DNA from 4 places in the Nocardioides marmoraquaticus genome. Region 2 is predicted to be linked to each of the others. Evidence: riboswitches for the same ligand, from Rfam matches in the RefSeq annotation. Region 2 holds a riboswitch; each other region holds the start of a gene.
The links. Region 2 has a riboswitch for cyclic di-AMP ahead of ACYU8I_RS00020 (transglycosylase family protein). Riboswitches for the same ligand answer to the same signal wherever they lie in the genome.

Region 1 (2,188 bases), on a different contig from region 2:
CTCGATGAACGTCGCCCCGCCGACGCGCACCCGCTCGGTCGTCAAGAACCGAGCGCTGGCGGCGGCGTACGCCGGGGCGCACCGGTTCGGCGTCGAGGTCTTCGAGCCCGCCACCTCGCACGTGCTGATGGCGGCGCTGCTGGTGCACGACCTGCACACCGACGGCGGGCCACGTCACGACGAGCCGTGGCGCGACGAGGCGTACGCCGCCGCCCACGGCGGCCTGTGGCGCACCGGCTGGGCCCCCCGCAGCGCCCTGGGCCTCGCCGCCCTGCTGGGCTACGGCGCCGCCCGCGGCTGACCCCCCTCCCCGCCGAGGGGTCAGTCCCTGACGGTCGAGGGGTCAGTCCCTGACGGTCGAGGGGTCAGTGCCTGACGGTCGAGGGGTCAGTCCCTGACGGTCGAGGTGTCAGTGCCTGGCGGTCGAGGGGTCAGTCCCTGGCCTCTGGCCTGACAGGCAGTGACTTCTCGCCGGTCAGGCAGTGACTTCTCGCGGGTCAGGGAGTGACTTCTCGCCGGTCAGGGAGTGACTTCTCGGCGGGGGGAGTGGGGTCAGCGCAGGCCGAGGCGGCGCGAGCAGGAGGGCCAGGCGCCCCAGCCCTGGCCGGCCTTGATGCGCTTGCCGACCGTGATCTGCTCGGACTTGGTGGCGCGGTGCGGGAGGCCGGCGAAGCGCTGGCCGCCGAAGGCGCGCCAGGTGCCGGGGCTGATCTGGAGCCCGCCGTAGTAGCCGTTGCCGGTGTTGACGGCCCAGCGGCTGGTCGACTCGCAGTGCGCGAGGCGGTTCCACACCCGCACCTGCGCCTGACGCTTGGCGGCGCGCTTCTTGGCGGCGCGCTTCTTGGCGGCGCGGGCCTTGGCGGCCTTCTGGGCGGCGGCCTTCTTCTTCGCGGCCTTCTCCTTGGCCGCCTTCTGCTGGGCGGCAGCAGCCTTGTCAGCAGCAGCCTTCTCGGCAGCGGCCTGCTCCTGCTCCGTGGGCTCGGTGCCCTCGGGAGACGCGGACGAGGTGGCGACCGCGGTGGCGGCCTGGGCGGGGGTGGTGATCGCGAGGGCGGGCAGCACGACTGCCAGGGCAGCGAGCAGCGACACGACGAGCTTGCGCATGGTGGGGTCCTCCGTCGCGCCTGCGGAGTTAGCTGTCGGGTTCGGGCCGAGGAGCCCGGCCACTCGCGTGGCTTCACCCCAGAGGACGACCGCTGTCGCGGTGCGCCCGGGGAAGTGGTTCCCCCGCTCCTGCCCGGATGTGGTGCCGGTGGTGGACCGGCGCGTGGACAGGATTCGGCGGGGCGCGCAGGTCGGCCCCGGTGGCACCGGGGCTGGGAGGACAGTAGACCGACCGGGCCCGGTGCCAAAACTCGGTCTGGACCTTCGGTGCCGTCAGGCCCGGACCGGCTCCGCGCGGTGCTTGCCCGGCCGCTCGGTGCGCGGCGGGTCGACCGCGAGCTTCTCGCCCTCGACGTCGAGCTCGGGCAGGAGGCGGTCGAGCCAGCGCGGCAGCCACCAGGCCCGCTCGCCCAGCAGGTACATCAGCGCCGGGACGAGCGCCATGCGCACGACGAAGGCGTCGAGGAACACCGCCGCGGCGAGCGCGAAGCCGATCGACTGGATGAGCGGGTCGTGCTCGAGGATGAAGGCGCCGAAGACCGAGATCATGATGGTCGCGGCCGCGGTCACGACCCGTGCCGAGTTGCGGAACCCGTCGACGACGGCCTCGCGCGCCGACATGCCGTGCACGTGTGCCTCGCGCATCCGGCTGACCAGGAACACCTGGTAGTCCATCGCCAGGCCGAAGACGATGCCGATGACGACGATCGGGGCGAAGCTCACCAGCGGCTGGCCCTCGACGAGCCCGAACGTGCCCTCCTGGAAGATCGCGACGGTCGCGCCGAGGGTCGCCAGCACCGAGAGCAGGAAGCCCAGGGTGGCGGTCACGGGCACCAGCAGCGAGCGGAAGACGAGCATCAGCAGCAGGAACGCCAGGCCCACGACGACGGCCAGGTAGATCGGCAGGGCCTCGCCGAGCCGGTCGGAGACGTCGGTCTGGATCGCGGTCTGGCCGGTGACGCCGAGCGTCGTGCCGGTCTGCTGCTCGACGCCGCGCTGGTCGTCACGCAGCGTCTGCAGCAGGTCGAGGGTCGCCTGCGACGAGGGGCCCGAGCGAGGCGTGACGAGCACGACGGCACCGCTG
Region 2 (2,188 bases):
CCTCCGCGGTCGGTGGGCGGTGCTGGGGTGGGCTCAGGCCGCGATGCCGGCGTGCATCTCCCAGACGAGGATCTCGGCGGGCTCGGTGGCGGTGACGCGCTGGCCGCCGGTGGCGGTGAAGCGCACGGCGTCGCCGGTCGCGAGGGGCCCGGCGCCCTCCAGGGCGACCGCGCCGACCGGCACGAACAGGTGCAGGTACGGCGCCTCGGGCAGCTGCACCGACTGGCCCGGTCGGAGCCGGGCGGCGTGCAGGGCGGCGTACCGGTTGTGGATGCGGATGGCGGTGTCGTCGGCGTGGTGGGCCATGCCGGAGGCGACCGGGTGGAGCCGACCGTCGAGCAGGTCGTGGGGCAGCTCGAGCTGCTCGTAGCCCGGCGTCACGCTGCGCTCGTCGGGCACGACCCACATCTGCACGAAGTGCACGGGGTCCTGCGGGGCGCCGGCGTGGGTGTCGGCGTGGGTGCGCCAGGAGTCGTTCTTCTCGGAGTGCAGGATGCCGGTGCCGGCGCTCATCCGCTGGGCGAGGCCGGGGTAGATCACGCCGTTGTGCCCGGTGGAGTCCTGGTGCACCAGCGAACCCCGCAGCACCCACGTCACGATCTCCATGTCGCGGTGCGGGTGGGTGTCGAAGCCCGTGCCGGGGTCGACGGCGTCGTCGTTGTTGACCAGCAGCAGCCCGTGGTGGGTGTTGCGGTGGTCGTGGTGGTGGCCGAAGGAGAACGAGTGCTTCGAGTCCAGCCACCCGACGTCCGTCCGGTAGCGGTCCTCGGCTCGCCGGACGTCGACCTCGGGGGTGATCTGCACGGTGCTCATGGCGCTCCCTGGCACGCGTAGTTGAGAGTTCATCTACATGATGGCACGGACCTCCCCGTTGCTCAACCGGTTCTGGGCCCGGTTCTGCCCGCGGGGTAGCGTGGACGCTTTCCACCTGCTGCCCCGGGGGCTCGCGCCGAGTCCCGTCCACCACCCGGGGCCGTCCTCGATCTCGGACCGGACGGGAGCGGGGGACCCGACGCACCACGACAGCCCTCGGGTTGTCTCGGGGTGAAGCGCGCACGCCGCGCCGGGCACGCACGACCTCTCTGCCCGAACCCGACAGCTGACCTCGCAGGCGCCGGAGAGGGACACACCCATGCGACACCACGCACCTGCACGCCTCCGCCGGGCTCTCGGGACCCTGGTCGCCTCCGCGGCCGTCGTCGCCGCGCCCGCGCTCGTCGCGTCGCCGGCCGAGGCCGCCTCGGGCGACACCTGGGACCGGCTGGCCCAGTGCGAGTCGAGCGGCAACTGGCGGATCAACACCGGCAACGGCTACTACGGCGGCCTGCAGTTCCACCAGCCCACGTGGGTCGGGTACGGCGGCAAGCAGTACGCGCCGCGCGCCGACCTGGCCACGCGCGCCCAGCAGATCGCCGTCGCCGAGCGCGTGCTCGACGGCCAGGGCTGGGGCGCCTGGCCGGCCTGCTCGGCGAGGCTCGGCCTCGGGCAGTCCGACGCCGCCGGGTCGCCCGGGCAGGCGCGCGAGAGCCGTCCGTCGCGGTCCGGCGCCGAGCGGTCGGCGCCGGCGTCGGCGTCGGGGGGCAGCTACGTCGTCCGCAGCGGCGACACCCTGGCGCGCATCGCCGGCAGCCAGGGGGTCGACGGAGGCTGGCTAGCCCTGTTCGCCGCCAACCGCGGCACCCTGGTCGACCCCGACGTCATCCAGGTGGGTCAGCGCCTGCGGCTGCCCTGAGCACGGGCGTGACCGGACCTCGCAGACCTAGGGAGAGGTCCGGTCACGCCGGCCCGCTCGGGGCGGTGGCGTCGGTGCCCCACTGGCACGATGGGGAGGTGACGAGCCTCCCGTCTGACCTCCTCGACCTGCTGCGCGGTCGCGCGCGCTGCTTCCTCACCACACTGATGCCCGACGGCTCGCCGCAGGTGACGGAGACCTGGTGCGACACCGACGGCGAGCACGTGGTCGTCAACACCGTGACCACGCACCAGAAGGCGCGCAACGTCGCCCGCGACCCGCGCGTGGCCGTCGCGCTCGCCGACCCCGATGCGCCGGGCCGGTACTGGGCCGTGCGCGGCCGTGTGGTCGCGACGACGACCGAGGGGGCCGCCGAGCACATCGACGCGTTGTCGCAGCGCTACCTCGGTCGGCCCTATCCCGGCTTCGGCGGCGGCGCCGGCGAGCGCCTGGTGC
Region 3 (2,188 bases), on a different contig from region 2:
CGCAGCGCGACCAGGGCGCCGGTCAGCAGGGCGGCGACGAGCCCGAGGGCCGCGGTGACTCCGCCGGCGGTGCCGGGCCGGCTGGCGCGGGCCAGCCCGATGACGCTGAGGACGACGGCCAGCACGGCCAGGGCGACCGCGATCCCGAGGTTGGCGCGCCACAGCGAGGAGACGAGGGCGGCGAGGCCCGCGAGGAGGCCGAGGGTGGCGGGCACGGTGGTGCGCGCGGGGACCTCGGGCGAGGCGACGAAGAGCTGGTCGAGCGCCCCGAGGGGGTGCTCGACGGTCGTGGGGGCGACCTGCGCGTCGGGACCGGGAGGGGTCATGAGGGCAGGCTAGGACCGGCGCGGCCGCCGGGACGGCAGCCGCGCCGGTCTCGGGGCATCAGCGCAGGGTGCCGCCGAACCAGCTCGACGTCCACGGCGACGCCTTCGAGACCCGCTTGCCCGAGCTGGGGGAGTGCAGCATGTGCACCTTGCCCTTCGAGCGGCCGAGGAAGATCGCGGCGTGGTAGACCCGGCCGCCGTTGTGGAAGAACATCAGGTCGCCGCGCTTGAGGTTCGACTTGGCGACGCGGCGCACCGCGCCGGCCTGGGCGCCGGAGGTGCGGGGAACGCTGACGCCGGCCTTGCGGAAGCTGTAGTAGATGAGGCCGGAGCAGTCGAAGGCGCTGGGGCCCGCCGCGCCGTAGCGGTAGGGGTCGCCCTTCTGGTTCAGCGCGATGCCGGTGGCGTTGGAGATCTTCTTCGCACGGGAAGCGGCGTGGGCGTCGCCCACGGGGCTGGCGAGCAGCAGGCCGAGCGCCATGACGACCACGAGGAGGAGCTGGGCGGGGATGCGCAGGGCAGGGTGCAGGGCAGGGAGCACGGGGGAGCCTTTCCCACGCCTGCGAGGTGAGCTGTCGGGTTGGAGCCGGGAAAGTGCTCTGCCGTCGTGAGACGACTTCACCCCTAGCGCGACCGGGCGGACCCGGTCGGCGCGGTGGAACGTGTGGTTCCCCCACTCCTGCCCCGTCGATCTCGGTCGGACCTCGCGTCGGTGGGCAGGACTCGGCGTACCGGCGAGGGGTGCGATGTCGCCGGAGCAGCGTAGGGCCTGACGACCACCACGGTCCAGGGAACGGTGCGACCGGTGGGGCACGGGTGCCGGGGTACGTGCCCCGGGTGGTGACCAGCGTCTCGACCGAGCCCGTGCAGCGGCTGCGCCGCCGGGTCGACCCGGTCCGCGTCGTCGACCAGGTGCAGATCGTCAAGACGGCCCTGGCCGGTGGTCTGGCGTGGTGGCTGGCGACCGACGTGGGCCAGCTCGACCAGGCCTTCCTCGCACCGTGGGCGGCGGTGCTCGTGGTGCACTCGACGATCTACAAGACCGTCTCGCGCGGCACCCAGCAGGTGGCGGCGACGTTCTTCGCGGTCTTCCTGGCCTTCTCCGTCGGCACGCTGTTCGGCATCGAGCCGTGGAGCCTCGGGCTGGTCATCCTGGTCGGCTTCATGCTAGGGCAGCTGCCGTGGGTCAAGGAGGAGGCCGGCACGATCGCGACGACCGGGCTCGTCACGCTGGCCACCGGGTCGACCGACCAGATGGAGCTGCTGTCGAGCCGGCTCGTCGACACCGCGGTCGGCGTCGCGGTCGGCCTGGCGGTCAACCTGCTGGTCTGGCCGCCGCTGCGCGACCGCGCGGCGTGGTCGTGGGCCGAGCAGCTGCCCGGCCAGCTCGCCGACGTGCTGGGGGCGATGGCCCGCGGCGCCGGCGACGGCCTGACCACCGACGAGACCGACGAGTGGGTGCGCGACATCCGCCGCGTCGACCTCCACGTCGACCAGGCGTGGCGGCTGCTGTGGCAGGCGCGCGAGAGCGGTCGCTTCAACCCGCGCCGCTCCCGACCCACCGGCTGGGCCGACCTCAAGAAGATGCTGCACGAGCTCGAGCAGGGCATCGCCGACTGCCTCAGCATGGCGCGCACGATGCGGCGCAGCGTCGAGGAGGACACCCCGTGGGACGTCGAGTTCCGCGAGCGGTGGTGCGACCTCGCCGGGTCGGTGGCGGAGCTGGCAAAGCTGCAGGACGCCGACGGCCTCGAGACGCTCACCGCCCGGCTCGAGCAGCTCGCCCGGGACTTCTCCGAGGCCTCGCTGCCGCCGGTCAAGTGGCGCCAGTACGGCGCCCTGGTGATGAACCTCCGCAACGT
Region 4 (2,188 bases), on a different contig from region 2:
CGCAGCGACACGTCGCGGACGTCGAGCGCGCGCGCATTGTCGACGACCGCCGCCAGCAGGTCCGCGGCCTGCGGGGTCGCCACCGCGGCCGCGGCCTCGACGTCACGGTCGTCGATCGCCTGCTCGAGACGTCGGAGCACGGTGGCGGCGCCGTCCTCGACGGCGCCACCGCCGGCGGTGGCGCCACGCGGTGGCTCCAGCTCGGTCCCGCGCTCGCACCCGGTCAGCAGCCCCAGGGCGAGCGCGAGGACGAGCAGGAGCGTCCGCGCGAGCAGCAGCGCGTCAGCCCGGACGGACCGCGCCGGAGTACGGCATGTCGTGGAGACCCGAGACCTGGACACCGGAGCCGGGGTTCAGCGCGTTGACGACCTGGCCGTTGCCGACGTACATGCCGACATGGCTGATCGGGCTGTAGTAGAAGACCAGGTCACCAGGCTGCAGCTCGCTCTCGGAGACGGGCGTGCCTGCAGCGTACTGCGCCTGCGAGTTGTGCGGCAGCGAGACGCCCTCGGTCGCCCAGGCCGCCATCGTCAGGCCGGAGCAGTCGAAGGCGTCGGGCCCGGCAGCGCCCCAGACGTAGGACTTGCCGACCTGCGCCATGGCGTAGGCCACGGCACCGCTGGAGACCTGCTCGGCCTGCTGCTCGGCGCGCTCGTCCTCGAGCGAGGCGAGCCGGCCCTGGGCGGCGCCGAGCTCGGCGCCGGCGCGCTCGGCGCGCTTGCCGGCGTCGCGCGCAGCGGCACGACGCTCCTGGAGCACCTCGCGGACCGCGGCCCGACGCTCGACCAGCTCGACGCGGGTCGTCTCGGTCTCCTGCAGCGCCGAGGAGGTGTCGCCGGCGTCCTCGGTGACGAGGGCGACGCCGGCGAGCAACCGCTCGGAGGTCGCGGGCATCGAGGTCGACGCGACAGGGACGACGTCGGCCGCGGGGGTGCCGGAGCCGGCGGCACCGGCGGCGGTGCCGTGCTCGACGAGGACGCCGCGGGCCACGCGCTCGCGCAGGTCGGCGGTGCGCTCGCGCTGCTCCTCGATGCGCTGCGTCAGGCGCTCGACCTTCTGCTTGCTGGCACCGGCGCGGGCCTGGGCACGCTCGTGGGTGGTCGCGCGCTCGCCGGCGAGCCGGTCGAGACGGTCGACCTGGGCCTGCGCCCGGTCGATCCTGGCGTCGAGGTCCGCGGCGCCCGCGGGGGCGGCGAGCAGGCCGGAGCCCGCGAGACCGAGGGCCAGCGCGGCGACGGTCGGGACCGCGGCACGACGGGTGAGTGGCGTGCGTTCCGCACGGTGGGCAGGGCGGTACTTCCGGCCGTCGGTCACGAGCGGACGGTCTCCTCTTTGTGTCGACGCCTACCAGGTGAGCTGACGGGTTCGGGCCCAAAGAACGCCCTACCGGATCGGCCCCACCGCAGGTGGTGCGTCACCCGGATTCACCCCGTGGACCGGTGGCTCGGCACGAGGCCGACCCGCCGTTCCGGTTGGGTCCCCGGCTCCTTCGCCAGCACCCCCCGGCACGGCTTCGGACTCGGCGCGGCCCCCGAGCACGCCGGGCGGCGCGCTGGTGCGGGGACCAACAAGCGCGAGACCCTAGGCCACCCCGTGGGGCGGATCCAAGTCGGCGCCTCGCGACGTGAGCCGTCTCACGCCGTCTCGACGTCGGGACCGGAGACCGGCAGCACCATCCGCAGCGGCGGCACCAGGCCCGACCCGGCGAGCACCTCGAGGGCGTGCCGCTCCTCCTCGTCGAAGGCCAGCTCGGGCGGTGGGCCGAGCAGCGCGGTCACCACGCAGTCGTGGCAGGCGGGGCCGCGCACCAGGCAGGCGTCGCAGTCGATGTGCAGGCTCATGGCGTGCTCCTCGGAGGTCTCGGTCCGGTCGGGGAAGGGACCGGTGCGACGCACGCTGGCAGGGACCACCGACAACCCGTGCCGGGCCCAGCCGTGCGAGCGGCGCCGACGCGTGTTGCGGCACAGGGTTGTCGGTGCGGGCGCCTAGCGTCGGGCGACGTGACCAGGTGGGACGCCCAGATGAGCTTCGACGAGCTCGGCCGCCCCCTGCGCGAGACCACGTTCTGCGTGGTCGACCTGGAGACGACCGGGGGCTCGGCGGCCGCGGGCTCCATGATCACCGAGATCGGCGCGGTCAAGGTCCGTGCCGGCGAGGTGCTCGGCGAGTTCCAGACCCTGGTCAACCC

Region 1: linked by a shared signal. The riboswitch ahead of ACYU8I_RS07230 (transglycosylase family protein) and the one ahead of ACYU8I_RS00020 (transglycosylase family protein) in region 2 are both predicted to bind cyclic di-AMP.
Region 3: linked by a shared signal. The riboswitch ahead of ACYU8I_RS04430 (C40 family peptidase) and the one ahead of ACYU8I_RS00020 (transglycosylase family protein) in region 2 are both predicted to bind cyclic di-AMP.
Region 4: linked by a shared signal. The riboswitch ahead of ACYU8I_RS03620 (C40 family peptidase) and the one ahead of ACYU8I_RS00020 (transglycosylase family protein) in region 2 are both predicted to bind cyclic di-AMP.

What each region holds. Positions count from the first base shown of each region.
Region 1 covers NZ_BAAHAA010000007.1:65,667-67,854, forward strand. The annotation lists gene ACYU8I_RS07225 (hypothetical protein) at 1-301, shown strand, start outside; gene ACYU8I_RS07230 (transglycosylase family protein) at 553-1,104, opposite strand; cyclic di-AMP (ydaO/yuaA leader) riboswitch at 1,124-1,247, opposite strand; gene ACYU8I_RS07235 (MMPL family transporter) at 1,378-2,188, opposite strand, start outside.
Region 2 covers NZ_BAAHAA010000001.1:2,140-4,327, reverse strand. The annotation lists gene ACYU8I_RS00025 (pirin family protein) at 34-813, opposite strand; cyclic di-AMP (ydaO/yuaA leader) riboswitch at 977-1,129, shown strand; gene ACYU8I_RS00020 (transglycosylase family protein) at 1,133-1,732, shown strand; gene ACYU8I_RS00015 (PPOX class F420-dependent oxidoreductase) at 1,831-2,188, shown strand, end outside.
Region 3 covers NZ_BAAHAA010000004.1:99,680-101,867, reverse strand. The annotation lists gene ACYU8I_RS04435 (hypothetical protein) at 1-326, opposite strand, end outside; gene ACYU8I_RS04430 (C40 family peptidase) at 385-867, opposite strand; cyclic di-AMP (ydaO/yuaA leader) riboswitch at 886-1,023, opposite strand; gene ACYU8I_RS04425 (FUSC family protein) at 1,164-2,188, shown strand, end outside.
Region 4 covers NZ_BAAHAA010000003.1:156,807-158,994, forward strand. The annotation lists gene ACYU8I_RS03615 (hypothetical protein) at 1-341, opposite strand, end outside; gene ACYU8I_RS03620 (C40 family peptidase) at 283-1,314, opposite strand; cyclic di-AMP (ydaO/yuaA leader) riboswitch at 1,327-1,476, opposite strand; gene ACYU8I_RS03625 (hypothetical protein) at 1,635-1,841, opposite strand; gene ACYU8I_RS03630 (DEDD exonuclease domain-containing protein) at 2,022-2,188, shown strand, end outside.